DNA from 3 places in the Mesorhizobium sp. WSM1497 genome. Region 2 is predicted to be linked to each of the others. Evidence: riboswitches for the same ligand, from Rfam matches in the RefSeq annotation. Region 2 holds a riboswitch; each other region holds the start of a gene.
The links. A riboswitch is a leader RNA that binds a small molecule or an ion and turns the genes downstream of it on or off. The one in region 2 is predicted to bind cobalamin.
Positions count from the first base shown of each region.

Region 1: it holds a riboswitch for cobalamin, as region 2 does, so the genes downstream of both, A9K65_RS17765 (DUF1636 family protein) here and A9K65_RS25405 (ABC transporter ATP-binding protein) in region 2, are expected to answer to the same signal.
Region 3: it holds a riboswitch for cobalamin, as region 2 does, so the genes downstream of both, A9K65_RS02000 (aromatic ring-hydroxylating dioxygenase subunit alpha) here and A9K65_RS25405 (ABC transporter ATP-binding protein) in region 2, are expected to answer to the same signal.

Region 1 covers NZ_CP021070.1:3,656,539-3,666,119, forward strand. The annotation lists gene cobN (cobaltochelatase subunit CobN) at 1-2,374, opposite strand, end outside; gene cobW (cobalamin biosynthesis protein CobW) at 2,393-3,430, opposite strand; gene A9K65_RS17765 (DUF1636 family protein) at 3,433-3,861, opposite strand; cobalamin riboswitch at 3,900-4,104, opposite strand; gene A9K65_RS17770 (winged helix-turn-helix domain-containing protein) at 4,135-5,334, opposite strand; gene A9K65_RS17775 (NADH-quinone oxidoreductase subunit A) at 5,666-6,031, shown strand; gene A9K65_RS17780 (NADH-quinone oxidoreductase subunit B) at 6,022-6,603, shown strand; gene A9K65_RS17785 (NADH-quinone oxidoreductase subunit C) at 6,608-7,210, shown strand; gene A9K65_RS17790 (NADH-quinone oxidoreductase subunit D) at 7,211-8,401, shown strand; gene A9K65_RS17795 (NADH-quinone oxidoreductase subunit E) at 8,402-9,581, shown strand, end outside.
Region 2 covers NZ_CP021070.1:5,174,248-5,183,828, forward strand. The annotation lists gene A9K65_RS25395 (iron ABC transporter permease) at 1-922, opposite strand, end outside; gene A9K65_RS25400 (ABC transporter substrate-binding protein) at 952-1,899, opposite strand; gene A9K65_RS25405 (ABC transporter ATP-binding protein) at 1,949-2,737, opposite strand; cobalamin riboswitch at 2,902-3,109, opposite strand; gene A9K65_RS25410 (AraC family transcriptional regulator) at 3,345-4,178, shown strand; gene A9K65_RS25415 (alanine racemase) at 4,184-5,323, opposite strand; gene A9K65_RS25420 (D-arabinono-1,4-lactone oxidase) at 5,323-6,600, opposite strand; gene A9K65_RS25425 (MFS transporter) at 6,613-7,800, opposite strand; gene A9K65_RS25430 (TetR/AcrR family transcriptional regulator) at 7,924-8,550, shown strand; gene A9K65_RS36110 (hypothetical protein) at 8,559-8,759, opposite strand; gene A9K65_RS25435 (hypothetical protein) at 8,740-9,411, opposite strand; gene A9K65_RS25440 (class I SAM-dependent methyltransferase) at 9,527-9,581, shown strand, end outside.
Region 3 covers NZ_CP021070.1:428,404-437,984, reverse strand. The annotation lists gene A9K65_RS02005 (hybrid-cluster NAD(P)-dependent oxidoreductase) at 1-588, opposite strand, end outside; gene A9K65_RS02000 (aromatic ring-hydroxylating dioxygenase subunit alpha) at 614-1,861, opposite strand; cobalamin riboswitch at 1,976-2,178, opposite strand; gene A9K65_RS01995 (DUF680 domain-containing protein) at 2,688-2,885, shown strand; gene A9K65_RS01990 (DUF680 domain-containing protein) at 2,965-3,165, shown strand; gene A9K65_RS01985 (DUF680 domain-containing protein) at 3,235-3,480, shown strand; gene ugpC (sn-glycerol-3-phosphate ABC transporter ATP-binding protein UgpC) at 3,560-4,672, opposite strand; gene A9K65_RS01975 (alpha-glucosidase) at 4,697-6,361, opposite strand; gene A9K65_RS01970 (carbohydrate ABC transporter permease) at 6,366-7,520, opposite strand; gene A9K65_RS01965 (sugar ABC transporter permease) at 7,522-8,535, opposite strand; gene A9K65_RS01960 (ABC transporter substrate-binding protein) at 8,762-9,581, opposite strand, start outside.

The DNA of each region.
Region 1 (9,581 bases), 1.5 Mb from region 2:
CGCCGCCGGTGCGCAGCGATGCCGAGCCCCAGAGATCGATGACCAGCGAGCGTGGCCAGTCGCCATGCGACTGCATGTAGCCGCGCACGACTTCCTCCGCCGCTGCCCTGCCCAGATCATAGGCGGTCGGCGTCGGCATGGTGCGCGGGTCCGAGGTGAACAGATTGCGGCCGGTGGGCAAGACGTCCGAGCGGCCGCGCGTAGGCGCGCCGGCCGGACCGGCCTTGACGTGGCCGCCATCGAGCGCGGCAAGCAGCGCCGCCTTCTCGGCTTCAGCGCTCTGGCGGCGCATGGCGTCGGGCTCATCCTCCGGAGCGCGGCCATAGATATGCAGCCCGTCCTTGATGGCGAAATCCTTGAGATCGCAAAGCCAGGCGTCGATGCGGCGCAGCGCCTCGTCCGGCGCGTCGGTCGTGGCGACGCCGGCTTCGGAGGCGAGACCGGTTTTTTGCGCGGTGTCGACGATCAGTTTCGCCAGTCGGTCACGGCGGCGACGGTCGAGCCCGTCGGCCTGGGCATATTCATCGACCAGCCGCTCGAGCTTGTGCTGGTTTTCGTCCAGCCCGGCGCCGGTCAGCGGAGGCGGCAAATGGCCAAGGGTGACGGCGGCAATGCGCCGCTTGGCCTGCGCCGCTTCGCCCGGGTTGGAGACGATGAAGGGATAGATGACGGGCAGGGGGCCGGTGACGATCTCCGGAAAGCAGTTTTCCGACAGAGCAACGGTTTTGCCCGGCAGCCATTCAAGCGTGCCATGGGCGCCGACATGGACCAGCGCGTGGACGCCGAGCGACTTGCGCAGCCAGAGGCCGAAGGCGATCAGCGCATGGCGCGGGGGCAGCGTCGGGTCGTGGTAGTCGGCGCGGCGGTCGACGGAGCGGCCGCGGTCGGGGGCGAGGGCGATGGTGACGTTGCCGAAGGTGGCGGCGCGGAAGGGGAAGCTTCCGCGCAAACCTGTTTCGTCTTCCGCTTTGCCCCAAGCGGCTTCGACCGCAGTAATTGCCGCAGTCGGCAACTCCGTCGAGAAGGCAATGTAGTTATCCAAGGCCAATCCAGTATCGCTGGCTTCCAGCAAATCCAGCAACCCACGCGGCGTCTCTGGAATCCCCTCAATCATATAGCCCTGCTCCTTCAGGTCATGCAGCATGGCGAGCACGCTGGACGGCACGTCGAGGCCCACGGCATAGCCGGTGCGGCCAGGAGCGCTAGGGTAATCCGGGATCAGGATGGCCAGCTTGCGCCGGGCGCGGGGTGTCTCCTGTAACTTGATGAAGGCCGCGACGCGGTCAGCGACCTGCGCCACGCGATCCGGTTCCGGCCGGTTGGCGAAGGCGCGGTGGCCGAGTGCGGGATCGGTCTCGGTCTCGCCCTTGAAGGAAATGGCGCCGGCGAGGACGCGGCCGTCGAGTTCGGGCAGCACGACATGCATGGCGAGGTCGGCGGGTGCCAGGCCACGCTGGTTGTTTTGCCAGATGTCGCGGCGGGTGGTGGCGACGATGACCTGGAAGACAGGCACGCCGGCGCGGTCGAACAGCGTTTCGATGCCGGGTTCGGCGCCTGAGGCGAAAGCGGTCGCGGTGATGATGGCGGCGGGCTTCAGCGCCGTCAGTGCTGTTTCCACGAAGGCGAGGGAGGTTGGGTCCTTGAGGCTGGAGACGAAGATCGGGACTGGGTCGATGCCGCGCTGCCGCAGCGCTTCAACAAGCGCATCGATGGGCGCGACATCGGCGGCCAGCAGCATCGAGCGATAGAACAGGATGGGGATGATAGGAGCGTTGACGTTGTAAGCGCCAGCATTCGATAAGTCCGGCTTCTCCACAACTCCACATCCGGGCACGTAAAAACCAGCTTTCGGCACCACCACCGGGCCGATAACTTCCGCATCCTGTCCCGCCAACCCCGCCAGCCTGCACACCAGCGCGCTCATATTGGCCGGGCCGCCCTCGCGGAAATAGTCGAGCAGGCCGTCCAGTTCCTCGCGCGGCAGGGTCGAGGCTTCGATCAGGCGCAGATCCTCGTCGCGGCATTCGCCGGGCAGCAGCGCCAGTTTTATGCCGCGTTCGCGGGCGGTCGAGGCAAGCTGGTCGCAGCCGTAGCGCCACCAGTCGTAGCCGCCGAGGATGCGCACGAGGATGATCTTGGCATGGCGGGCGACGCTGTCGACCCAGAGGTCGACGGACATCGGATGGCGCAGGTCGCGCAACGCCGCCAGCCGCATCGAGGGCAGGCGGTCGGCATCGGCCTTCCACGCTGCCGCCAGTCCGGCGAGGTCGCTGTCGGTGAAGGACAGGGCCACGATATCCGCCGGCGTCTGCCGCAGATCGACCGGCTCGGCGAGGTCGTCGAGCGAGGCGGATGTCGTGGTTAGGATGTGCATCGCAATCCGTGTCCGAAATCAGCCGGCGAGTATACGCTCGATCGCCGGGCGGTTCAGCCCTTTCAGGCCGATGACGACGAGGCGCGAGCGGCGGTCGTCCTGCGCGGTCCAGGCGCGGTCATAGTAATGATTGACGCGCGGCCCGACGGCCTGCAGCAACAGCCGCATCGGCTTGCCGCCGACCTCGACGAAGCCTTTTACACGCAGCACGTTCTCTTCTTCTGCGACCGTGGCGACGCGTTTTGCCAGTTCATCGGGATTGGCGACCGAGGCTATGTCGACAATGAAGGTGTCGAAGTCGTCATGCTCGTGGTCGAAGGCGCCGTCATGATGGGATTTGCGGTTCTCGATGTCGTCCTCGACGGCGAGACCGAGCCCGAGCAGCACGGAGGGATCGACCTTGCCATGCGACGTCGGCACGATCTTCACTGCGCGGGCGGAGTGTTCGCCAATGATGGCATTGGCGCGGGCGGTGCCGGCGGCGTCCATCAGGTCGCTCTTCGACAGGATGATCAGGTCGGCGCAGGCGATCTGGTCCTCGAACACTTCTTCCACCGGATCGTCGTGGTCGAGCGTCTCGTCCCCGGCGCGCTGCGCCTGGAGGGCCTCCATGTCGTTGGCGACGCGGCCTTCGGCCAATGCCGGTCCGTCGACCACGGCGATGACGCCATCGACGGTCACCCGGCTTTTCACGCTCGGCCACTGAAAGGCCTGGACCAGCGGCTTGGGCAGTGCCAGGCCCGAGGTTTCGATCAGGATATGGTCGACCTTCGGCGTCAGCGACAGGATTTGGTCGAGCGCCGGGACGAAATCATCGGCGACGGTGCAGCAGATACAGCCATTGGCCAGTTCGACGATGTTTTCCTCGGGGCAGGTGTCGATACCGCATCCCTTGAGGATCTCGCCATCGATGCCGATGTCGCCGAATTCGTTGACGATGATGGCGATGCGCTTGCCGCCGGCGTTTTCCAGGAGATGGCGGACCAGCGTCGTCTTGCCGGCGCCGAGGAAGCCAGTGACGACGGTGCAGGGAACGCGGGATACGGAAGTGGTCATGGTCAATCCTTCAGCATGTCGATGGGTGGAATGCGGGCCACGAGGCCGCGCTTCAGGCTATCGGGGCGGCCACGCCACGGGATCAGGCCATCTTTCGAGGTGGCGAAGAGCTTTGCGCCTGTCACGAGGTCGGCGCCGCTGGTCGCGGTCAGGTCGCCGAAGACATAGCTCCAGCAACCGTCGCGCAGGATCGCGGCGCTGAGGCGCCGCTTGCAATTGCCAAGGCATTCGACGCTGCGGATGCGGATATCGTCGCCAGCGGCGGCGCGGCGCGTGTCGTCCGTCAGCAACTCGCCGGCGCGGGGATGAGCGTCGGAGCCGGTCTCATTGCGGCAGGAGCCGCAGACGATGATGGTGACGCCGGCCAAGGCATCATCATGGCCGGACGAAATATCCGCTGTGCCAGCCGAAAAACTGCTGTCGTGGTCCAAAGATCGGGCTCCTTGCCCGGAAACCCGCCGGGCGATCGGATTCTACAGTCGCAGACGGCAGGTCTCCTGGCTCGCGAGTCATCGCCTTGGGTAGCCGCCTTCCCGGGAATTCCCAGTGGTTTTCGGCCTTGGCTCTTCGCTTACAGTTGCGGGGACAGCCGCGGATTTGGGATTTTGCCCCGCACCGCATTCCCTCTTAGCCCTTGCCGTTGCGGGCAAGGGACCATCTGGAACCGGATTTAGGCTTTTGCGGGCGGCGGTGTCAACGCGAGCTTACGACACGGCTATGTCGGCCAGCGCCGGCCCCAAATCCCCGGCAGGCGTCACTTCGATGCGTTCGAGCCCGAGCCAACCTTGCATCTGCTTCAATTCCTCGAACAACTCCGCAGCGGTTTCAGGCGGCGCACCGGGCTCCGCATAGGCTGCATGGACGCGCAGTATGCCGGCCGGGCGGTCTGCCTTGAGGTCGATGCGCGCCACGATCCGGTCGCCGAGCAGGAACGGCAGGACATAATAGCCATACTGCCGCTTGTCGGCCGGTGTGTAGATCTCGATGCGGTAGTGGAAATCGAACAGCCGCTCGGTGCGCGAGCGCTCGAAGACGACCGGATCGAAGGGTGCCAGCAAGGCGCGGGCCTCGACTTTGCGCGGCAGGCGGGCGTCCCGGTGAAGATAGGCCGGCTTGTCCCAGCCTTCGACACGCACCGGCAGCAACTCGCCCGTTTCAACCAGTTCCTCCAACCGGCCTTTCATATCGGCCGGCGACAGGCGGAAATAATCGCGCAAATCGCTTGAAGTCGCCACGCCGTGGGCGCGGGCGGAAATGCGCAGCAATTCGCGGTGCGCGTCCTCAGGCGTCGGCACCGGCAGATCGAGGATCGCCTGCGGCAGCACGCGCTCGGGCAGGTCATAGAAGCGCTCGAAACCGCGGCGGTGCGCCGTGGTGATGCGGCCGGCCCAGAACAGCCATTCGAAAGCGTGTTTGGCATGGCTCCAGCCCCACCAGCCGCCCGAACCTTTCTGGCCCTCCAGCGCGGAAGCGGCGATCGGGCCGCGTTCGGCGACCTCGCGGTAGATCTCTTCGATGTAGGCGGCGTGCTCGCGGCCCCATTTGGCGAGACCCAGATACATTTCCTCGCCCCGCTCGGCGCGCTGCATGCGCCAGCGCATCAGCGGGTATGTCTCGACCGGCAGGAAGGAGGCCTCGTGCGCCCAGTATTCGAAAACCATGCGCTTGCGCGTCACGGCCGCGTTGTCGAGCAGCGAGAACGGGTAGGGGCCAAGGCGCGAATAGAGCGGCATATAATGAGCGCGCACCACCGCGCTGACGGAATCGATCTGCAACAGGCCGGTGCGGGACAGCGTGCGGGCAAAATGCCGGCGGTCGGGCGTGCCGGTCGGGCGAGGATCGAGGAACCCCTGGGCGGCAAGCGCAATGCGCCGGGCCATTGGGAGCGAGATCTTTTCCTTCATGCAGATATCACTTTGACGTGTTTTGACCGAGGGTCGAATGGCTGATTCCAACCCATGCTAGCAGGGTTTTGGCGGCATCCATGTCAGGAGAGAAAAGTGGAGTAAAAAGCGAAGGAAATCAAACAGGAGCGGATCGGACCAGTTTGCCGCGATATGCCGTCCAGGTCGATGTTTTGAACAAGGTTTGACTTGCTTCGCTGGAAGTGCTGCGCTAACCCTCGCCGCGTTGCAGCATAGGCCCTTAAAACGGTTCAGCGGTTAAACTGTCACGCTTCCGCATTAGGGTCCGGTGCTGTAATCAACGTGGATTGGCGCCAACGGAAAGCCGAGCATGAACGCACTCTTGAGCTCATACCTGCCCATCGTCCTGTTCATAGGCGTGGCGCTGGTTGTCGGCCTGGCGCTGCTGGCCGCGCCCTTCCTGGTGGCCTACCGCAATCCCGATCCCGAAAAGCTTTCCGCCTACGAGTGCGGTTTCAACTCGTTCGACGACGCCCGCATGAAGTTCGACATCCGTTTCTACCTGGTGTCGATCCTGTTCATCATCTTCGACCTGGAAGTAGCCTTCCTGTTTCCGTGGGCGGTGTCGTTTTCGAAGATCGGCATGCTCGGTTTCTGGTCGATGATGGTTTTTTTGGCGGTGCTGACCATCGGCTTTGCCTATGAATGGAAAAAAGGAGCGCTGGAATGGGATTGAACGACAGTTCAGGCACCCTCGTCGCGCCGAAGCCCAAGGGCATCATCGATCCCAACACCGGCAGGCCGGTGGGGGAGGACGATCCCTTCTTCCTCGAGATCAACAACGAGTTGGCCGACAAGGGCTTTCTGGTCACTTCGACCGAGGCGCTCATCACCTGGGCGCGCAGCGGGTCGCTGATGTTCATGACCTTCGGCCTCGCCTGCTGCGCGGTCGAGATGATCCACACCTCGATGCCGCGCTATGATTCGGAGCGGTTCGGCGTCGCGCCGCGTGCGTCTCCGCGCCAGTCCGACATCATGATCGTCGCCGGCACGCTGACCAACAAGATGGCGCCGGCGCTGCGCAAGGTCTACGACCAGATGCCGGAGCCGCGCTACGTCATCTCGATGGGCTCCTGCGCCAATGGCGGCGGCTATTACCACTATTCCTATTCGGTGGTGCGCGGCTGCGACCGCATCGTGCCGGTCGACATCTATGTGCCCGGCTGCCCGCCGAGCGCCGAAGCGCTGCTCTACGGCATTCTTCTGCTGCAGAAGAAGATCCGCCGCACCGGCACGATCGAACGGTAAATCCATGACCGCATCCCTGAGCGAACTGTCGAACTATCTCGGCGAGAAGCTGATCGGCCGCGTGAACGAGGCTGATATCGCCTATGGAGAACTCACCATCCATGTCGAGCCGCGCGATCTGGTCGAGGTGATGACCTTCCTGCGCGACGATGCGCGCTGCCAGTTCATCTCGATCATCGATGTCTGCGGCGCCGACTATCCGTCGCGGGCCAAGCGTTTCGACGTCGTCTATCACCTGTTGTCGCCGAAGCAGAATGTGCGCGTCCGCGTCAAGGTGCAGGCCGACGAGGAAACCATGGTGCCGTCGATCACCGGCGTCTATCCCGGCGCCGACTGGTTCGAACGCGAGACTTACGATCTCTACGGCGTTTTGTTCTCGGGCCACCCCGACCTGCGCCGCCTGCTGACCGACTATGGCTTCGAAGGCCATCCCTTGCGCAAGGATTTCCCGCTGACCGGCTTCGTCGAGGTGCGCTACGACGACGAGGCCAAGCGCGTTATCTATGAGCCGGTCGAGCTCAAGCAGGAATTCCGCAATTTCGATTTTCTGTCCCCGTGGGAAGGTACGGATTACGTGCTGCCGGGTGACGAGAAGGCAAAGCAGTAAATGGCTGAAACCTCCGTCCGCAACTTCAACATCAATTTCGGCCCGCAACACCCCGCGGCGCACGGCGTTTTGCGCCTTGTGCTGGAGCTGGACGGCGAAGTCGTCGATCGCGTCGATCCGCATATCGGACTGCTGCATCGCGGTACCGAAAAGCTGATCGAAGCCAAAACCTATCTGCAGGCGGTGCCCTATCTCGACCGGCTCGACTATTGCGCGCCGATGAACCAGGAACATGCCTTTGCGCTGGCCGCCGAGCGTCTGCTCGGCATCGAGGTGCCGAAGCGTGGCCAGGTGATCCGCGTTCTCTACAGCGAGATCGGTCGCATCATGTCGCACATCCTCAATGTGACGACGCAGGCGATGGACGTCGGTGCGCTGACGCCGCCGCTGTGGGGCTTCGTCGAACGCGAAAAGCTGATGGTGTTCTATGAGCGCGCCTCCGGTTCGCGCATGCATGCCGCTTATTTTCGGCCCGGCGGCGTCCATCAGGACCTGCCGCGTCAACTGGTCGAGGACATCGGCAAGTGGATCGACCCGTTCCTGAAGTCGATCGACGACCTCGACCGGCTGCTGACCGGCAACCGCATCTTCAAGCAGCGCAATGTCGATATCGGCATCGTCTCGCTGGCGGATGCCTGGGCCTGGGGTTTTTCGGGCGTGATGGTGCGTGGCTCGGGTGCAGCCTGGGATCTGCGCAAGTCGCAACCCTATGAATGCTATTCGGAGATGGATTTCGATATTCCGATCGGCAAGAACGGCGACTGCTTCGACCGCTACCTCGTACGCATGGAAGAAATGCGCCAGTCGGCGAAGATCATGCGCCAGTGCGTCGACCTTTTGCTCGGCAAGGAGAGCACCGGCCCGGTGTCGAACCTCGATGGCAAGGTGGTGCCGCCCAAGCGCCAGGCGATGAAGCGCTCGATGGAAGCGCTGATCCATCACTTCAAGCTCTACACCGAGGGTTATCGCGTGCCGGCCGGCGAGGTTTACGCCGCGGTCGAGGCGCCGAAGGGCGAATTCGGCGTCTATCTGGTTTCGGACGGCTCCAACAAGCCCTACCGCTGCAAGCTGCGCGCGCCGGGTTTCGCGCATCTGCAGGCGATGGATTTCCTCTGCCGCGGCCACATGCTGGCCGACGTCACCGCCGTTCTCGGCTCCCTCGACATCGTGTTTGGTGAGGTCGATCGCTAAATGTCAGTCCGCCGTCTCGCAGAAGCCAGCGTCCAGCCAGCATCCTTCGCCTTCAACCGGGCGAATGCCGCGGCTGCGAAGCAATGGATCAAGAAGTACCCGAAGGGCCGTGAACAGTCGGCCATCATCCCGCTTCTGATGATAGCACAGGAGCAGGAAGGCTGGGTGACGAAGGCGGCGATCGAGACGATCTCCGACATGCTCGGCATGCCCCGCATCCGCGGGCTGGAAGTCGCGACCTTCTACACGCAGTACCAGTTGAATCCGGTCGGCACGCGTGCGCACATCCAGGTCTGCGGCACCACGCCCTGCATGCTGCGCGGTTCGGAAGCGCTGATGGATGTCTGCCGCTCCAAAGTCCATCACGACCAGTTCCACACCAACGACAAGGGAACCTTGTCCTGGGAAGAGGTGGAATGCCTCGGTGCCTGCGTCAACGCACCGATGGTGATGATCTTCAAGGACACGTTCGAGGATCTGACGCCGGAACGCCTGGCTGAAATCATCGATCTCTATGACGCCGGCAAGGGTGCTGCGGTAGAACCGGGGCCGCAGAATGGCCGCACCGGCTCGGAGCCGGCCTCCGGCCTCACCACGCTGAAGAGCGAAAAGGCGATCCTCAAGTCGACCCGCGACAGGGAAGCCAGGGAGGCGGCCAAGGCCGCCAGGGCGGCACCCGACGCGATCGTCGCAGTGCCGGCGCCGGCCGCGGCCCCTGTCGCACCGTCCAACACCAGCAAGCCGAAGACCGACGCCCCTGAAACCAGCCCGGCGTTGAAGACGCCTTCAAAAACCAAGGTCGCGCCGGCGGTTGAAAAGGCGGCGAGTGTTGCCGCTCCACTGCATTCGGCCGCCAATGCCAACAAGGCAGACTCCAAAGTCGAGCAGGTTTCCAAGCAGCGCAGTGGCCCCATCACCAAGGCCGAGCCGGCCTCCGCCTTCAAGGCGCCAGAGGTCAAGGTACCGGCCGCCAAGCCGGCCAAACCGTCGCTCGGGGACAAGAATCGCCCGGCCGGCATCGACAGGCCGGCACAGGTCGATGACCTCAAACTGATCTCCGGCGTCGGCCCCAAGATCGAGGGCATCCTGCATACGCTGGGCATCTTTACCTTCGCGCAGGTCGCGTCGTGGAAGAAGGCCGAACGCGAGTGGGTGGATGGCTATCTCTCTTTCCAGGGCC
Region 2 (9,581 bases):
CGATCGGCAGTTCCTGCGGCGGAAGCAGCGTTCGGGCCAGAAGATCGCTGGCCAGCAAAAGCACCGCGCCGAAGACGGCGCAGCTGGCAACCAGGCGCAGATGCAAGGGGCCTGCCAGCGGCCGCGACAGATGCGGGATCATCAGCCCGACGAAGCCGATGACCCCGGCGACAGAGACCAGGATCGCCGTCGAGAAGGCGGCGACGAGAAACGTCATTCGGCGCATGCGCGCCACTGGCACGCCAAGGCTTTCGGCGGCGTTTTCGCCGGCCAGGAAGGCATCGAGCCGGCGGTGGTTCCACAGCGCGTAAGCCAGAATGGTGCCCGCACCCAGCGCGCCGAGCCAGATATTGTCCCAGCGCGCCAGGCCAAGGCCGCCCATCGTCCAGAACAACACGGAGTGGGCGGCGCGCTGGTCGCCGGCAAAGACCAGGTAGTTGGTCAAGGCGGTGAACATGAAGGACACAGCAAGGCCGGCGAGGATCAGCCGCTCCGGCCCTTGGCCCCTCACCCGCGCGACCAGCAGCAGGACGACGCCGGCGGCCAATATGCCGCCGGTGAAGGCCGCGACCGGCAACGTCCAGATGCCAAAGCTGTCGCCGAAGACGGTGATGACGGAAACAGCACCGGCGGCGGCGCCCGACGACAGGCCGAACAGGAACGGATCGGCGAGATCGTTGCGGGTCACCGTCTGCAGCAGCGCGCCGACGACGCCGAGGCCCGCGCCGACGCAGATGGCCAGGATCGTGCGCGGCAGCCGCAGATCGACGACGATCTTGCCGACCGGCCCGGACACGTCGTGCCCGCCTAAGCCGATTGCGCGGCCAAGCGCTGCAACAACGTCGGCCAGCGGGATCAGCGTCGAGCCATAGGCGATCGACAGCAGAGCGAGAGCGGCGATCGCCGCCGCTCCCGCCAGCATGGCCAACGCAAATGCCGGATGACGCAAGCTCAAAATGCTTCCGGGTGCATGGCCTTGGCGATCTTGTCGATCGCTTCGATGTTGGCGGGTCCAGGCGTCAGCTCGGCGTAGCGCAGGGCAACGAAGCGTTCGTTCTTGACCGCGTCGGTCTCCTTCATGGCCGGATGCGCTTTCAGGAAATCGAGCAGCTTCCTGTAGCCGCCACCGTCCTGGTAATCGAGCAGGATGAGGAATTGCGGATTGCGCGACGCCACCGTTTCCCAATCCGTGTTGCCCCAGCTGGTGTCCATGTCAGCCATGATGTTGTCGCCGCCGGCGGCAGTGATCATGGCGCTGGGGATGGCGAACTTGCCTGCGGTGAACGGCTTGTCCTCGCCGGAATCGTAGAGGAACACCCGCGTGCCCTTGGCGCTGCCGACCTTGGCGGTGATGTCGGCGAGCTGCGCCTTCCAGCCAGAGACAAGCTTTTCCGCCTCTGTCTCCTTGCCGAAGATCTTGCCCAGCTTTTCGACGTCGCCATAGAGCAGGTCCATCGAGGCGGCGGGGCGGCTCTTGTCGAGATGGACGCAGCTTTCCGCCAGAACCAGCGTCTTGATGCCGTGCGGGGCAAGCGTGTCGGGCGTCACCTCGCCACCCGGCTTCATGCCGTAGTACCAGCCGGCGAAGAAGAAATCCGGCTCCACGGCCACGAGGTTTTCGAGCGTCGGATATTTCGGCGCCAGCTCCGGGATCGAACCCTGCTCTGCCTTGAATTCGGAACCGACCTTGTACCATCCGGTGATGCCCGTCAGGCCGACGATTGACGGCTGCAATTTCAGCGCGAAAGCCATCTCGGCCATGTTCAGATCGTGGATGACAGCGCGCTTCGGCGGCGCGTCGAAGGTCAGCGGCTTGCCGCAGCTGTCGACGGTTACCGGGAAGGCGAAGGCGGTCGAGGTCAGCAGCGAGACGGCAAGCGAAAAAGCGAGGCGTTTCACGGGTATGCTCCTTGTGGGTGGGATCGGGTCGACTATGGAACGGCTTCAATCACGACGGCGGCGCGGCACGGTTCGGAACCTCGAACACCGTCAACTCTCGATCCTCGGTCGGATGGCGCAGGCGCAGCACATCGATGCCGAAAATCTCGCGGATCAGCTGTTGGGCCAGCGCTTCGCGCGGTGCGGCGAGCGCTTGCAGGCGGGCATGATTCATCACCGCAACCCTGGTGGCGAAGGGTGCTACCAGCGCCAGATCGTGCAGCACCGCGATCACCGTCATCTCGAAGCCTGCCACGAGGTCGAGCAGTTCGCCGCGGGCGCGCGGGTCCAGATGGTTGGTCGGTTCGTCGAGGAACAGGATTTTGGGCTGCTGGGCGATGGCGCGCGCCAGTTGGGCGCGCTGGCGCTCGCCGCCCGACAGCGAGCCGACGGTGCGGCCAAGCAGCGGCAGCAGGCCGGTCCGGCGCAGCGCCTCGACGGCGATATCGCGTTCCTCGCGCCTGCGCCGCAGCCCGGCGTGCGGGACCCGGCCAAGCTCGACATAATCGATCACCGCCAGCCGCGGATCGGGCTGGTCGGTCTGGCCGACAACGGCGATATGCAACGCCCGCTCGGCGGCCGAAATCCTGTCCAGCCCGCGTCCGCCAAGCTTCACCTCGCCGGAACTTGGCCGCAGCATGCCCGACAGCATGCGCAGCAGCGTCGTCTTGCCGGCGCCGTTGGGACCGATGATGGCAAGGCGATCGCCAGCGGCCACCGAGAAGCTGACCGCCTGGACCAGATTCCGCCCATTCGCCATGGCACAGAGGTCATGGGCTTCGAGAAGCACTGCGCTCATCGGCTGCTGCCCGCCGGATTGCGGGGACGGCAAAGCGTGCGCATGGTGATGCGATGATCGATGGAGCCGTCCAACTTTCCGTCACTTTCCAAAACTGGCGACGGAAGGAAGCTGGCGAACCGGCCGACAAGACCGGGACTCGCGTTTCCTCCCGGCACACCCCGTCCGGTCAACTCAGTGATGGCAGGTCTCCTGGCTCGCGGGTCGTTGCGCCATCCTGCCTTCCCAGCCTTGCCGGCCAGTGGCATTCACGGATTTTGCTCGCCGCTTACAGTTGCGGGGGCAGCCACGGCCTCGACCTGAACAGGCCTCACCGTGTTCCCTTTTCACCCCTCGCCTTTCGGCTCGGGGACCATCACCACTTCAGCGTAGATTTCCACCAAACGCTTCGCAATGGATTTCTCGGACGAAGTGGTGGGCCAGCTAAGGGAAACAGGCATTGCACGCTCACTTTATGTAATAACATAACATTCTTAGGAGATGACGCGGCCCGCTGTCAAGCGAAAGCCCATGGGATCGGCGCAGATTGCACGGGATGCGCAATTTCGATCAAACTGGCCGCGCCAGGAAACGCCAAGATGATCCGGCCAATGCGAAAAGGAGCCCCATGAACCCGACCGAGAAAGCGCTGTGGTTCGTCGAGAGCCATCTGCCGGAGGCGATCTCGCTTGACGATGTCGCGCAAAGCAGCGGCGTGTCGCGTTTTCATGTGACGCGCGCCTTCGGCGCCGCAACCGGCCGCTCGGTGATGGGTTACATGCGCTCACGCCGGCTGACCGAGGCGGCGCGCAAGCTGGCCGGCGGAGCGCCCGACATCCTCGCCGTCGCGCTCGACGCCGGCTACAACTCGCATGAGGCGTTCACCCGTGCCTTCCGCGATCAGTTCGGCACCACGCCGGAACTGGTGCGCGCGCAAGGCTCGACCAACAACCTCGACCTCGTGGAGCCGATCCTGATGGACCAGTCCTTCCTCACCAATCTCGAACCACCGCGCTTCGAGACCAGCCGGCCGTTCCTGATCGCCGGCCTCGGCGAACGCTACAGCTGTGAAACCAGCGCCGGGATTCCGATGCAGTGGCAGCGTTTTGCACCCTATATCGGCAACATCCCCGGCGAGATCTCAGGCGTTTTCTACGGCGTCTGCCTTAACGGCGACGACGCGGGCAATTTCGACTATGTCGTCGGCGTCGAAGTGTCCGGCTTTGCGGATCTGCCGAAGGACTTCTATCGGGTGCGGGTGCCGGCGCAGAAATATGCGGTGTTCTCGCACCGCGAGCACATCTCATCCATCCGCCGGACGATCAACACGATCTGGAACAGTTGGCTGCCCGACTCCGGTCACGAAATCGCGGATGCACCGGAATTCGAGCGCTATGGACCGGAGTTCGATGCCCACAGCGGCAATGGCGGGCTGGAGATCTGGGTACCGGTGAAGGCGTAGCTCGATCACGCCATCGGCAGCGCCGGCCAGCGATCGATGACCTTTCCGCCGGAAAACACGGCGATCGACCCGAATTGCTGCAGCACGGCCTCGCTCTGCGTCGGCCTTAGAAACGCGTAGTCGCCTGGCCTTGCGGTCGCATCGGCGGGCAAGCCCATGAATTGCTGGTTGGAGGACAGGCCGAGCAGGCCGTTCGTCTTCATGCCTTGGGGGAAGACCGGCTCGGCCATCCACTTGCCGCCATAGAGATAGCAGCCCTTGCGCGGAAACCGGCCGAGCGCCTGCAGCAGGCGGGTGACGGCCGGCGGGCCAGGCAGCATCGGCTCGACCACTTTCAGGATCGGCGTAGCGATGAAAGCCGCCGGCTGGAAGCCGTCGAGGCCTGGCGTATCGAAGTCGCTGGGCAGCACGAAGGCCGAGCCCATCGACACTTCATTGGCCGCGCCGCCACGATGAAGCAGCGCGGTCTTGCTGCCGCCGATGTTGAGGATGCGGCGCTGGTCGGCGCCGAGACAAGCGACGAACGCCGCAGCCTGCGCCGACGCCTCCGCCAATGCCTTTGCCGGTCCGCCGAAAAGGCCGGGAATGAGCGGCGCATGCGCCTCGTAGGCCATGACGCCTTCGCAATGCAGCCGGACCGGCAACGCGCTCAACGCCTTCGACAAGGCCGCGGGATCAGCAAAGCCGCCGCGATGCAGCCCGACATCGATCTCGAAAGCGATGCGCAGGCCGATGCCGAGTTCGTCAGCGAGAGCACCGTATTCCGCCAGTCTCTCCTCGCTGTCGATCAGCCAGCAGACACGCGACCAGTCGGCATCACCCTTCACCAGCGCAGCCCTTGCCGCACCGATCGGCATCGGCTTGCCGTAGAGCAGATCGGCATCCGGAAACGCCTTCAGCACCGCCTCGCTGATCGGCGGGTGGAAGGTCATGAAGCGCTCATGGCGAAGCGCCTTGCCTATATGCGCAAGCAGCGGCAGGCAGGCGAGCGATTTGTCGACCAGCCGCACGGCCAGGCCGGGATCCAGCCTCCTTTTTACCAGGGCAATGTTTCCGTCCAGCCGATCGCGGTCGAGCAGCAGGCAGGGTCGGAAGATGCCGGCGGTCTTCAGCGCATCCGAGAGGGTGGAAAAATAGGTGCTCATCATTCGATGCCGAACAGGCCGGCCATGTAGGGCGACACGAAGCGGTTTTCCGGATCGATGTCGCGGCGCGCCGCCATGGCATCGTCCCAGCGCGGGTAGAGCTTTTTCAGCTCCGCCGCTTTCAGGCTGTGCATCTTGCCCCAATGCGGCCGGCCGCCATATCTGCGGAAGATCGGCTCTGCCGCCCGCATGAACGGCAAAGGATCGTTCGCGGCGTCATGGTGGATGGCGACGGAGCAGGTCAGCCTGTTGTAGAATGGCGAAAGCCAGAACTGGTCCGGCGCGACCGAGCGCACCTCCATCGGGAAATAGACCTCGGGAAAGCGCTTCTCGGTCAGCTCGATGATCTCGGCCAGCGCCTTCGGCCCTTCCTCGAACGGCAAATGATATTCCATCTCGTTGAACTTGGTCTGCCGGTCGCTGGCATAGACGTTGAGCCAGTCCTGCACGTAGTCCTCGGCGGGAAACTTGGCGGCCGCCGATCGGATCAGGCGGCCACGCAGCGATGGCAGCCAGGCAAGTGAAGTGCGCAGCCTGCGCAGTGTCCTCAAACCCGCCTCGTCCTCTTCCGGCGGCCGCGTGGTGGGTGCGGCATCGCTGAAATCGCTGGCGATGAACTGCGCATAGCCGGAAAACGGAATGTAGTAGAATTCGGCCGAGCGATGCGCGGCCATCATCGCCTCGAAATCGCGCAGCATCTCGGTGATCGGCAGCACATATTTGCGGCGGCGCAACCGGTAGGTCGCGATGTTGTTCAGCGTCACTTCGGTGAGCACGCCGAAAGCGCCGAGCGCGACACCGATGGCGTGGATCATGTCCCGATCCCCTGCCCGCTTGAAGTCGCGGACCTTGCCAAGCCCGTCGACGATCTGCACCGTCTCCAGCTGCGTGTGATAGGCGCCGAGCGTCGGCCCAGAGCCGTGCGTGGCTGTGCCCAGCGCGCCGCCGATCGCCTGGCGGTCGATATCGCCCATGTTGGGCAGGCCCTGGCCAATGCCTTGCAGGATGTGCATGAGCGGGCCGAGCCGGGTCCCTGCCCGCACCCGCGCCTGATGTTTTTGCGCGTCGTGCGAGACCAGCCCTTCCAGTCTCTCCAGGGACAGGATCGTGCCCTGCGATTTCACCAGCGGTGTGAAGGAATGACCGGCGCCGGCAACGCGCACCGGGCCGGGCGCGGTCCGGACGAGATCACCGAGTTCACCGGCATCGCCGGGGCTGGCGATCAGCTTGGGCTCGGCACTTACGAAGCCCGACCAGTTGCTCCAAGTGTTCGACATGGCGCTCCCCGCTCAGGCAACCGCACGACGGCGACGTGACACAAGAACGAAGAGACCGAGCAGCGCCACGCTTGCCACCGCGCTGGCGGCGGCGAATTCCGGCACTGACCGGAAATCCTTGCCGTCGATGAGCAGCGACGCCGCAATCGGCCCGAGCGCCAGGCCGAACAGTTGGGCTGCCGGCACCAGCAGCACAGCGGTGCGCGTCTCGTCGGCGGTGATCGCCAGACGGATCTGGTAGGGCACGATGAACAGCAGGATAAAGCCCATGGCCAGGGCAGCGACCCAGAACGTCGTCAGGCCGGGGCTGCTGGCAAGAACCAGGGAACTGACAAGCGCCACGACGCCGATCGCCGCGATGGCAAGGCGATAATCGATGCGCGCCTCGAACGCGGTCGCCGTCATCGCCCCCAGGACCTGCACCGCGAGGCTGGCCGAGACGATCAGGCCGACGGTGCGGCCATCGATGCCGTATTGCGCGCCTAGCGGCTCCAGGAAAGCCCAGACCGCGCCGAAGAACATGAAGTAGCAGAAGACCGACAACAGCGCGGTCATTGAGGGAACCGTCAGCACATTGGCCAGATTCTCTTCCTTGGGCAGGTCGGCATAGTCACCGGGCACGGTGAAAGCGACCGCCAGCGACACGACGCAGACGACGGCAAGAACGATGAAGCCACCCTCCGACCCTGCGGCCGGAATGACATAGAGCGCCAGCAACAGGGCGAGCGCGCATTGCGCCAGCGTCTGCATGGTGACGAAATAGCCGCCGATGCGCTCGGCGCGCCGCGAACGGGCGATCAATTCGGTGGCGACCGCGACCAGACCGCCTTCAGCGAGCCCTGCCAGGGCGCGGGCCGCAATCAGCATGTTGGCGCTCTCGGCATAGGCCGTCCACACATTGGCCAGCGCCAGCAGCAGCAGAAGGACGGCACTTTTCCAGCGCATATTGTGGGCCGAAAGCAGCATCGCCACGACGGCCGAACCGATGGCAATGGCGATCATCTCGGCGGTGGCGACCAGCGCCAGTTCGTCGCCGCTGACATGGCCTTCGGTGTAGAGAGCTCCGAGCAGCACCGGCTGCAGGCCGAGGATGAGCAGGCCGACCGAACCGATCCACAGAGCCGAGGCAAGCTGCCAGCCGGTCGGATTGCCAACCAGCCAGTCGCCACTGCCTGCATGGCCGGTATCTGTCGAAGCCAAAGGCGCCTCCCAACGTCCTTGCCGCGCGGCAAAAAAGCTGACAACCTGTCAGTATTTCAGAAACTGATACTTGATCATATTTCTTGTCAACCGGAATCTAAAAACCGTGCGAAAGATCGGTGCATGACGGAATTGAAGAGAATGGCGACCGAGCCGAGGCGCAAGCCCAAGCAGGAACGCAGCCGCGAGCGCATCGACGCGATCCTGTCGACGACCATGCGGCTGATCGGGGAAAAGGGTATCGACGCCGTCACCATGAAGGAGGTCGGCATGCTGGCGGGCGGGCCGATCGCCACCGTCTACCACTATTTTCCCAACAAATCGGCGATCCTGGCGATGCTCTATGAGCGGTTTTCAGAGGTCAGCCGGGCACGGCTGACGACGATCATCGCCGAAATCCACGAGGCGAAAGATGTCATCGTGGCCGCTGACCGGCTGCTCGATGATTATCTCAGCCGTGTCGCCGGCGATCCGGCCATCCAGGATCTGCAGAACGCCATCCAGGCCGACAAGGCGCTCAAGAACCTCGACCTCGCCGAAACGCGTCACCAAGCCAAAATGTTCTGCGACCACGTCATCGCCTTGATCGAGCCCGAGAGGCGCGAGCAGTTCGAACGTATGGTTCTGCTGATCTTCCAGCTCGCCGGCGGCGTGGTGCGCCTGGCGCTCGCCGAGGACGAGGCGGAAAGCCGCCGGACCATCGAGGATTACCGGTCTATCATTCACACGCAGCTGCGGCTGTTCCTCTAGAGCCGCGCCTATTTCGCCCGATGGACGAGGCCTTCGAAGCCGTGTGTCAGATCCGAAGCGCCGGCCGCGAACATCTTGACGAGATTTTGCGGACGGCCGGGAGTCTTGTTCGCATCGAGGAGGATGGCCCTGCCCTCATGCATGACGAAATCGAATTTTCCATAGTCGAAGCCGAGTTCACGCCGGCGCTCACGCAGTTCGTCGGGCACCGGATACGGGCTCGCGCCGGATCGTCTCCGATGCCTTGACCAGGCCGTTTGGGGAGACGTAGCGGGTGCAGCGCTCTCGCTCTCCGCAAAACACCCAGAAACGAACAGCAAAACCGTCGGGTTCTCTCTCCGGAATGAACTTTTCCACGACGAGATCGTCGCAATCAAAGACGCCGTCCGGAACGTCGCCGAGAGATCTGTGGATCTCATAGGGGTGCAAGATTGGCAAATGCGGAAACGGCGGCTGTTTGCCCGCGCGCTCGGATCGCCGGTTGAGGAGCGTCTCCGGGATTCCCCGATTGTTGAGATTGCTTTTGACGATCACCTGACCTTGCCAGCTGTCGGTTTTGTCGATCAATGCACCGCTGATCCGCCGTTTGGATATGTCGGCGGCGCCGATGTTGAGGCAGAATGCAAAACTCCGGGCATAGTCGACATAGTCCGTGGGCGTCACCGTGGCATCGACATGCAATACCGCCATATCGGCGCTGACCGGCTTCGACAGGCCTTGCTGAACCCGAATCGAATGGCCGCGCCTTTTCAATTCCGCAAGAATGTCGAACAGCATGTATGGGCTGCTCCTGCGCAGCAGAATATCGCGCCTGCCCAGGAACCTGTCATGCTCATGCGTTATCACGGCGATACGCGCCACTATCCACCTCCTGGACTGTCTGTAGATGCCTTGAAATCTCTTGGCTTGTCCAACGACCTCTATTAAGCCCCGGTGATATCCAAAATCCAGGCGTGCAGGGGGCCAATGGAATTGCATGACAAATCATTGGGACGATTACCACCGCCATTGGAAACTTCTGGAAGCGCCGC
Region 3 (9,581 bases), 1.9 Mb from region 2:
GCGGCTCGACCGCTCCTCGATCATGAAGCCGAGCGACAGCCCAGGCATGCGGCTGCCGAGCAGTTCGAGCTCCTTGCGGAAAATGATCTCTTCCGGGCGGCGCGCGCAGTTGACGAAGCCGACATCGGTCCATGGGGCGCAGTCGTTCAGCCAGCGCAGCATCGACATCATCGGCGTCACGCCGGAACCGGCCGAAATGAACAGATATTTGGCGGCCGGGTGGCTGTGCAGCGAGAAGTCGCCGGTCGGCCCATAGGCCTTGACGTGCGAACCGGGCGTCAGATGGTCGAACATCCAGCGCGTACCGGTGCTGCCCGCCTGCGCCTTGACCGTCACCGCGATCGAGAACGGCCGCGACGGCGAGGACGACAGCGTGTAGGTGCGCATCAGCGGCCCGTCCGATGTCGGCAGTTCCAGAGTCACGAACTGCCCCGGTTTGTAGCGGAACCAGGTCTGGTTGTCGGAGCGGAAGGTGAAGGTCTTCACGTCAGGCGCTTCGTCGCTGACGCCGATCACTTCCAGCACCTGCAGCCTGTCGTTCCAGGGCGTCATCTGGTCGAGATGGCGATAGAGGCCAAGGTCCGTCATCGCATTCATCCTCTTGTCCCCTGGGCTAGGCGACGCTGCGCAGGGCCGGCCGGCCGCCTTCGGCAAGGCGCGGCCCGATGAACGACGCGTACCACTCGACGAACTGGATCACGCCGCCCTCATGCAGCTCCGAATAGGGGCCTGGTTCATAGGCCGGCGACAGGATGCCGAAGGCGTTTTCCTCGACGATGCGGCGGTCCTGGTCGTTGGTCTCGGTCCAGACATGGGTGAGCTCAGCGAGGTCGTAGTCGACGCCTTCGACCGCATCCTTGTGGACGAGCCATTTCGTGGTCACCGCGGTTTCCGTGGCACTGATCGGCAGCACGCGGAAGGTAACGGCGTGGTCGCCGAGGATATGGTTCCAGGTCGTCGGATAGTGATAGAGCAGCAAGGAGCCGATGCGGTCGGTTGAAACGCTGTCGGACAGGTTCTTCTGGACCGCCCGTTTTCCCGTCATGGTGTAGCTGACGGCATCGCGCAGCAGCGGCGCGCGGGTGGCGCGGTACTGCCCTGCCGGATCGATGCGGAATTTGCTCGGCAAGCCTGATGCCTCGCATCTGGCCCAGTGTGCGACCATTTCAGGGTCGCTGTCGGCGCCATGGACGCCGGTTACGGTTGGAGCCTCGGGGAAGGTCTTGCACAACTCGGGATGATTGGCGGCGCAGTGGTAGCACTCGCGGTTGTTTTCCCAGACCAGCTTCCAGTTGCCCTTCTCGACGATCGTGCTCTCGAAGGCGATCTTTGCTTCACGCAGCCGGTGCGGCAAAAGATAGGGTTCGATCATCGCCCGCATCGGCGCGAAATCTGCCGGTTCCTTGGCCAGGCAGATGAAGATGTAGCCGCCGACGCTCTCGCAGGCGACCGGCTTCAGGCCGAAATCACTCTTGTCGAAACCGTCGGCCATCTGGCGGGCAAACAGCAGGCGGCCGTCCAGCTCGTAGGTCCACTGATGATACGGGCAGACGAGCTTTGCCGCGGTACCCTTCTCCGTGTTGCACACGCGGCTGCCGCGATGGCGGCAGGAATTGTGGAAGGCGTTGATCTTGCCGTGCTGGTCGCGGACAAGGACGACCGGATAATCGCCGACCTGCACGGTGATGTAGCTGCCCGGCTTCGGCAGTTCGCAATCATGGCCGATGAACAGCCAGTCGCGATACCAGATCAGCTCCATGTCGAGCTTGAAGTAGTCCGGATCGGTGTAGAAGGGCTGCTCCAGCGAAAAGCCTTGCCGGCGCCCCTTCAGGAGCCTCAGCATGTCGTTGCGGATATCCATGTCCTGTCCTCGTTCCTAAGGACTGAACTGGTGGTGACGGAGGAAGGATTGAAACACAGGCCGGCTGTGTGCCGGACATGCGCTATCCACCTCTTGACCGCCCACCGCGATCAGTCGAGTCTAAAAATCTCGGGCTGGTTTCCGGGCTCTGGAGTTGTCCTTGCGGACCATCGCGACACCTTCCCAGGCGGTTGCCCAGTGGTCTCCCGTTGCGACTTGAACTCCACCACCGTTGCGGGGGCAGCGCCGGATTCTGACCGGCTTCCCAATTCTCCGCCTCGTCGTCACGAAGCGGCACCTGAGATGGTATGATCTAACCACGATCGCGGGCGCGCCGTCGGCATGAAAACGACATCGTATCCATGCGGCGCGACACGGCATGCGAAACGCTACTGCAGATCGTCGCGGGCCGAGATCCCACCTCCCGGGCGGCCATTTGCCGGCTGCGATCTTCGCGAATCCGACCCTTCGCGGGGGTCAAAAAAGGTTAACGGTTTCGAAAAGTGACTATTAGCTTGCTCTAAAATCGAACCGAACGGTTCGTTTCTGTTGACGGTGCGTGCAGGACGGTGTGAACGCTGGGCCTCTGAAACAGTCAGTGATCCATCAGGTGGATACACCTAACGCACTGATGTGAAGAAGAAAAATGCATCCGTAGATTCCGTTGGCACAATTTCAAGGTGTGGATTCATGGTCCACACGGAACAACTTCGTGATTGGAAAAGACGACCTTGCCCTCCCACATCGGGGCTGTCCGAACGACGCGATTTCATTTCCAAGACACGCCGCTAGACGGACGGAAAAAGACGATACTGGAGTACCAAAAATGAAAAAGATCATTCTCACTGCCGCAGCCCTTCTGGCCATTTCCGGCAGCGCCTTCGCTGGTAGCGACCACTACGGTTCGAACGCCGCGGCAGCCACTGCTGTCGACAGCTCGTACACCGCTTCGACCAAGAAGTCGGAACCGGCTGCTCAGGCGCCTGCCCAGGGTGCTGACCGCAACCTCTTCGGCAACAACTAACAGCCGATTCCCAGTTTTCCGGTCGACGGCGGGCTCGCCCGCCGCCCTGGCGAAATTCAGACATTCAGGAGTATTCAAGATGAACAAGATCCTCATTGCTGCCGCCGCCGTTCTGGCCATCACCGGCAGCGCTTTCGCGGGCAGCGACAACTACGGTTCGAACGGCCCGAACCAGCCTGCCGCCGCTGTGGACCAGTCGTACACGGCTTCCACCAAGACCTCGGAACCGGCTGCCCAGACGCCCGCTCAGGGCAGCGACCGTAACCTCTTCGGTCGCTAACAACCAATTTCGCAACCGACGGCAGCTGTGTCTGCCGTCCTGGCGAAATCCAGAATTCAGGAGACTAAAATGAACAAGATCCTTATTGCTGCCGCCGCCGTTCTGGCCATCACCGGCAGTGCCTTCGCCGGCAGCGACAACTTTGGCTCCAATGGTGCCAATCAGCCTGCCGCCACGACTTCGGTCGACAGCACGCGCACCTCTTCGGTACGCAACACCGGTTCGCCGGTTTACAAGCTGCTGAACTCGTCGGGTGACACCACCCAGAAGTCTGCTCCGCAAGGTGCCGACCGCAACCTCTTCGGCAACAACTAACAACCGAAGTCGATCTCCAAGTCAAAGAGCGGCGGGCCCGGCCCGCCGCTCTTTTTTGTGCCTGACACGGTAATTGCGGTTAAGCCGCCTTTGCTTCCACTTCATGCAACGCGAAAGAACGTCCATCCGCGTCGAAGATATGCAGGTCCTCGCCATTGGCGCTCAGCCGCAATGTCGAGCCGCGCTTGACCTCGACATTGCCGGGCAGCTTGGTCACCAGCGGCAGATCGGCGCGGCCGATGTCGACATAGACAAGCTGCACCTCGCCGAGTTGCTCGACATAGTCGACCGTCCCCTCGAACAGATAGTCCGCGCCGCTGGCGATGATCAGGTCCTCCGGCCGCACGCCAAAGCTCACCGCGGCGCCCTTTGCCGAAGCCGGCGTCGCAATCGGCACGGTCGCCTTGCGTCCGCCGACATGGCTGACGACGGTCGGGTTTCCGGTCTTTTCGATGGTCGCCGGCAGGATGTTCATGGCCGGCGAGCCGATGAACTGGGCAACGAACAGATTGCCGGGCTTCTTGTAGAGGTCCATCGGCGTGCCGACCTGCTCGATATGGCCGTCCTTGAGCACCACGATGCGGTCGGCCAGCGTCATCGCCTCGACCTGGTCGTGGGTAACGTAGATCATGGTCGTGTTGGGCATCGATTCCTTGAGCTTGGCGATCTCGATGCGGGTGGCGACGCGCAGCGCGGCGTCGAGGTTCGAAAGCGGCTCGTCGAACAGGAACACCTTCGGATTGCGCACGATGGCGCGGCCGATGGCGACGCGCTGGCGCTGGCCACCCGACATCGCCTTGGGCAGCCGGTCGAGATATTTGGTCAGCTGCAGGATCTCGGCGGCCTGGCGCACGCGGCGGTCGATCTCGGCCTTGTTCTCTTTGCCGATCTTCATCGAGAACGCCATGTTGTCGTAGACGGTCATGTGCGGGTACAGCGCGTAGGACTGGAACACCATGGCGATGCCCCGCTTCGACGGCGGCACGTCGTTCACCACTTCGCCGGCTATTCTGAGTTCGCCGGAGGTGATTTCCTCGAGCCCGGCGATCGACCTCAGCAATGTCGACTTGCCGCAGCCCGACGGGCCGACGAAGACGATGAACTCGCCCGACTTAATATCGAGGTCGATGCCGTGGAGAATGTTCAGATTGCCGTAGGACTTCTTCACTTGTCTTAGCGTGACATCGGCCATTGGTTTCCTCCAGTGATTGGAAATTCAGTCGAGACGCCCGAACCAGGCGCCGTAGCCGCCAAGCTCGATGGAACCGCTGCTCGCCTGCCCCGAAAATCCGTGCCCGGGCAGAGGTTGCAGCGATCGGCCGCCAAGGTCAACCTTGGCCCGCCCGGCTCCCAGATTGAAGACGCAGACGATCTGCTCGTTGCCTGCGCGGCGCGTGAAGGCGACGGTATCTCCCTCACTTTCGATGAAGGTGATGTCGCCCTTGGCCAGCGCCGGATGGGCACGCCGGAAGCTGAGAAAGCGCCGGTAGTGCTCGAGCAGCGAAGCCTCGTCGCCCTGCTGGACATTGACCGCTTGCGCCAAATGCTTGGCCGGCACCGGCAGCCAGGGTTTTGCCTGGGAGAAGCCGCCATTCTTGGCGCCGCCGTCCCACACCATCGGTGTGCGGCAGCCGTCGCGGCCCTTGAATTCAGGCCAGAAGCGGATGCCGTAGGGATCCTGCAAATCCTCGAACCGAAGGTCGGCCTCGCCGAGCCCAAGTTCCTCACCCTGATAGATGCAGACCGAACCGCGCAAGGACATCAGCAGCGCCGAGATGACCTTGAGGTAGGCGGTCGGGTCGGGCTCATTGGCGGCCCAGCGCGAGGCCGGGCGCATTACATCGTGGTTGGAGAAGGCCCAGCACGACCAGCCATCGCTGGCGACCTTGCCGAAGGATTCCAGCACCGAGCGGACCTTGCCCGCGCTGATCTTTTCCGGCGCCAGGAAATCGAAGGAGTAGCACATGTGCACGCGCTTGCCGCCGGCGGTGTAGGCGGCCACCACTTCAAGCCCACGCTGCGAATCGCCGACCTCCCCGACCGCTGCCGTTGCCGGATATTCATCGAGCAGGGCACGGAACCGTTCGAGGAAGCCGAGATTCTCGGGCCGGCTCTTGTCGTAGAGATGGTCCTGGTAGTTGTAGGGGTTGACCGCCGGCGCGGTCTGGTCGTTGCGCTCTTCCGGCGGCAGCGGCGGGTTGTTTTCCAAGCCCTGGCTGTGGAAGTAGAAATTGATGGTGTCGAGCCGGAAACCATCGACGCCGCGCTCCAGCCAGAAGCGGGTGACGTCGAGCAACGCGTCCTGGACCTCGTGGTTGTGGAAGTTGAGGTCGGGCTGCTCGGCCAGAAAATTGTGCATGTAATATTGCTGGCGGCTGGTGTCCCATTGCCAGGCCGAGCCGCCGAAGATCGACAGCCAGTTGTTGGGCGGCGTGCCGTCCGGCCTGGCGTCTGCCCAGACGTACCAGTCGGCTTTCGGGTTGCTGCGGCTCGACCGGCTTTCCTTGAACCACGGGTGGTTGTCGGCGGTGTGCGACAGCACCTCGTCGATCATCACCTTCAAGCCCAGCCTGTGTGCCTCGGCGGTCAGCGCGTCGAAGTCGGCCAGCGTGCCGAACATCGGATCGACGTCGCAGTAATCCGACACGTCATAGCCGAAATCCTTCATCGGCGACTTGAAGAACGGCGAAATCCAGATGGCGTCCGCACCGAGTGCCGCGATGTAGGGTAGCCGCCCGATGATGCCCTTAAGGTCACCGATGCCGTCGCCGTTCGAGTCCTGGTAGCTGCGCGGATAAATCTGGTAGATCACCGCGCCCCGCCACCAGTCGCGATCGATAGCGAGGTCAGGCTTCGAGCTGGCCTTCAAAGCGGATTGCATCGTCTCAGCCTCCTTTCACCGAGCCGGCAAGCAGCCCGCGGACAAAATAGCGCTGCAGCGAGAAGAACACGATCAGCGGCACGATGATGGTCACGAAAGCCGATGTCGTCAGAATCTCCCAGTCGCCGCCGCGTGAGCCCAACAGGGCGTTGAGCTTGGCGGTCAGCACGATCTGGTCTGCCTCCGTACCGAGGAAAACCATCGCCACCAGCAGATCGTTCCATACCCACAGGAATTGGAAGATGGCAAACGAAGCCAGCACCGGAAACGACAGCGGCAAGACGATCTTGACGAAGATCTCGAAATCGCTGGCGCCGTCGATGCGCGCCGATTCCATGATTTCGCGCGGCAGGCCGGCAATGTAGCTGCGCAGCAGGTAGATGGCGAAGGGCAGGCCGAAGCCGGTATGCGCCAGCCAGATGCCGAGATAGGTCTTCGACGGCATGCCGAAGAAAGCGCCGACGCCGTTGTAGAGCTTCAACAGCGGGATCAGCGACATCTGCAACGGCACCACCAGCAAGCCGATGATGACCGCGATCAGCAGCGCCCGGCCGGGAAACCGCATCCAGGCCAGCGCATAAGCGGCAAAGGCGGCGATCAGGATCGGGATGACGGTCGCCGGAATGGTGACGGTCAGGGAATTCATGAAAGACCGTCCGATGCCTTCGGAAAACAGCACGGTTTTGTAATTATCGGTGGTGAATTTCGGCGGCGCCGACGAAGCATAATAGACGCGCTGGCCACGATCGCCTTCGAACGCTTTCGGGGACTGCATGACGAAGCTGCCGTCGGCATTGAGCTGCAAGGTCACGCCGTCGCCGAGATCGGCTGTGGTGCCGGCGGGATACTGCGTCGGTGCCGCCGATTTGACCCCGAAGGCGCTGATGTCGCGCTTGGCGCCGTCGCCGAAGATATTGCCCTCGAGGACGAACTTGCCGGCCTTCTCGACTTGCGCCGAGGCGGGCGGCAGCCGGCCGGCTTCCGTCTGTGTGGAACTGGCGAACGAGTTCCACCAGCCCGAGGCGATGATCTGGTTCTTGTCGCGCAGCGACGAAACCAGGATGCCAAGGGTCGGTATGGTCCAGATCGCGACGAAGATGAGCACGGCGATGTGGACGCCGAAGCGGCTGGCGAAGGAATTTCCGGTCGCGACGGCCATCTCAATGTCCTCCCGTCTCTTTGTTCGCCTGGCGGATGTTCCAGACCATGATCGGAATGACCGCAATCATGATGATGATGGCGATGGTGGCGCCGCGGCCGAAATCGCCGCCGCCGCGGAACATCCAGTCGAACATCAGATTGGCCAGCACCTGGCTGTTCCACTGGCCGTTGGTCATGGTCAGCACGATGTCGAATACTTTGAGCACCAGAATGGTGATCGTGGTCCAGACCACGGCGATGGTGCCCCAGATCTGCGGCACCATGATCTTCCAGAAGATCTGGAACGGATTGGCGCCGTCGATGACGGCGGCTTCCAGCGTTTCCTCGGGGATGCCGCGCAGGGCGGAAGACAGGATGACCATGGCAAAGCCGGTCTGGATCCAGATCAGGATGATCATCAGGAAGAAATTGTTCCAGAACGGCAGCGATATCCAGACCTGCGGCTGGCCGCCGAAATGCTGGATGATGGCGTTGAGGATGCCGATCTGCGTCTGGCCTTCGCCGCGATACTCGTAGATGAATTTCCAGATCACGCTGGCGCCGACGAAGGAGATCGCCAATGGCAGGAAGATCAGGCTCTTGGCGATCGTGCCCCACCAGATCTTGTCGGTGAGCACGGCGATGATCAGCCCGAGGAAGGTGCAGGCAGCCGGCACCACCGCCAGCCAGACGATGTTGTTGAGGATCGAGTTGCGGAACTCGCGATCGCCGAACGCCCATTCATAGTTCGCCAGACCGACGAAACTGATGCCGCCGCGATCGAGGAACGACAGCCGCAGCGTCTCGACCACCGGATAGATCAGGTAAATGGTGAGGATGATCATCGCCGGGCCGACGAACAGCCATGGCCGGACCAACCCTTGCCGGCGCAGATTGTCGATGGCCGCGGCACCGGCGACGCCGCGTGACGGGAATATCAGGTCGACCAGTCTGTTGGCGCCCCAGAAATAGGCGACGCAACCGCCGACCCCGACGATGATGACGAAAATGGCCGAGAAAATCTGAGCCGCCATGGGTCCCTCTCCCCCTGCGCATGACCCGACAAGGAATGACCTTGGTGACGGGGACCAGGCGCCGATTCAGTTGTTTGGAGCGCGTCATCGGCGGCTTGCGCACATTACCGATCGCGCTTCATGTCAATGCGCTCATGACGAAAGGCTGCGGCACGGGCCGCCGTCGGATCCGGGCCGGTACGGCCCGGATCCAGTGCGAGAATGGTTGGTCGTCTAGTGCCGGCCGCTACTTGATCGCGTCCCAGCTCTTCTGGATGTCGGTGGCGACGTCCTGTGCGGACTTGCCGCCGACCAGATCGATCATGCCGGTCCAGAAGGCGCCGGCGCCGATCTTGCCCGGCATCAGGTCGGAACCGTCGAAGCGGAAGGTCGAGGCATTGGCGAGGATTTCGCCCTGTTTCTTCAGCGCGTCGCTGGCATAGGCATCCTTGTTGACCGACTTGAGCGGCGTCACGAAGCCGCCCTCGGCCATCCAGATCTCGTGGGCGAGCGGCATCTTCAGGAATTCGATGAACGCGCGCGCACTCTTGCTGTCCTTGGTGATCATCGCCAGCGTACCGGCGCCGAGCACGGGCGTGCCCAGTTCAGGCTTGGCGGCATAGGGCGGGAAGTAGAAGAAGTCCGCGTCCTGGCCGACCTTGGTACCTTCCGGGAAGAAGGTCGGGATGAACGATGCCTGGTGGTGCAGGTAGCATTTCGGCGGCACCGAAAAGAGGCCCTTCGGGCTGTCGCGGAAATCGGTCGCCGCAACCGCCTTGGCGCCGCCGTCGACCATCTTGTCGTCGGTCGCGATCTTGCCGAAAATGTCGATGGCACTGACCACCGCCGGATCGTTGAACGGGATCTCGTTCTTCACCCATTTGTCGTAGACCTCCGGAGGCTGGGTGCGCAGCATCAGGTCTTCGACCCAGTCGGTTGCCGGCCAGCCGGTGGCACCGCCGGAGCCGAGGCCGATGCACCACGGCTTGCCGCCATCGGCGATGATCTTCTTTTCGAGATCGGCGAGTTCTTCCTGGGTCTTCGGCACCTTGTAGCCGGCTTCCTCG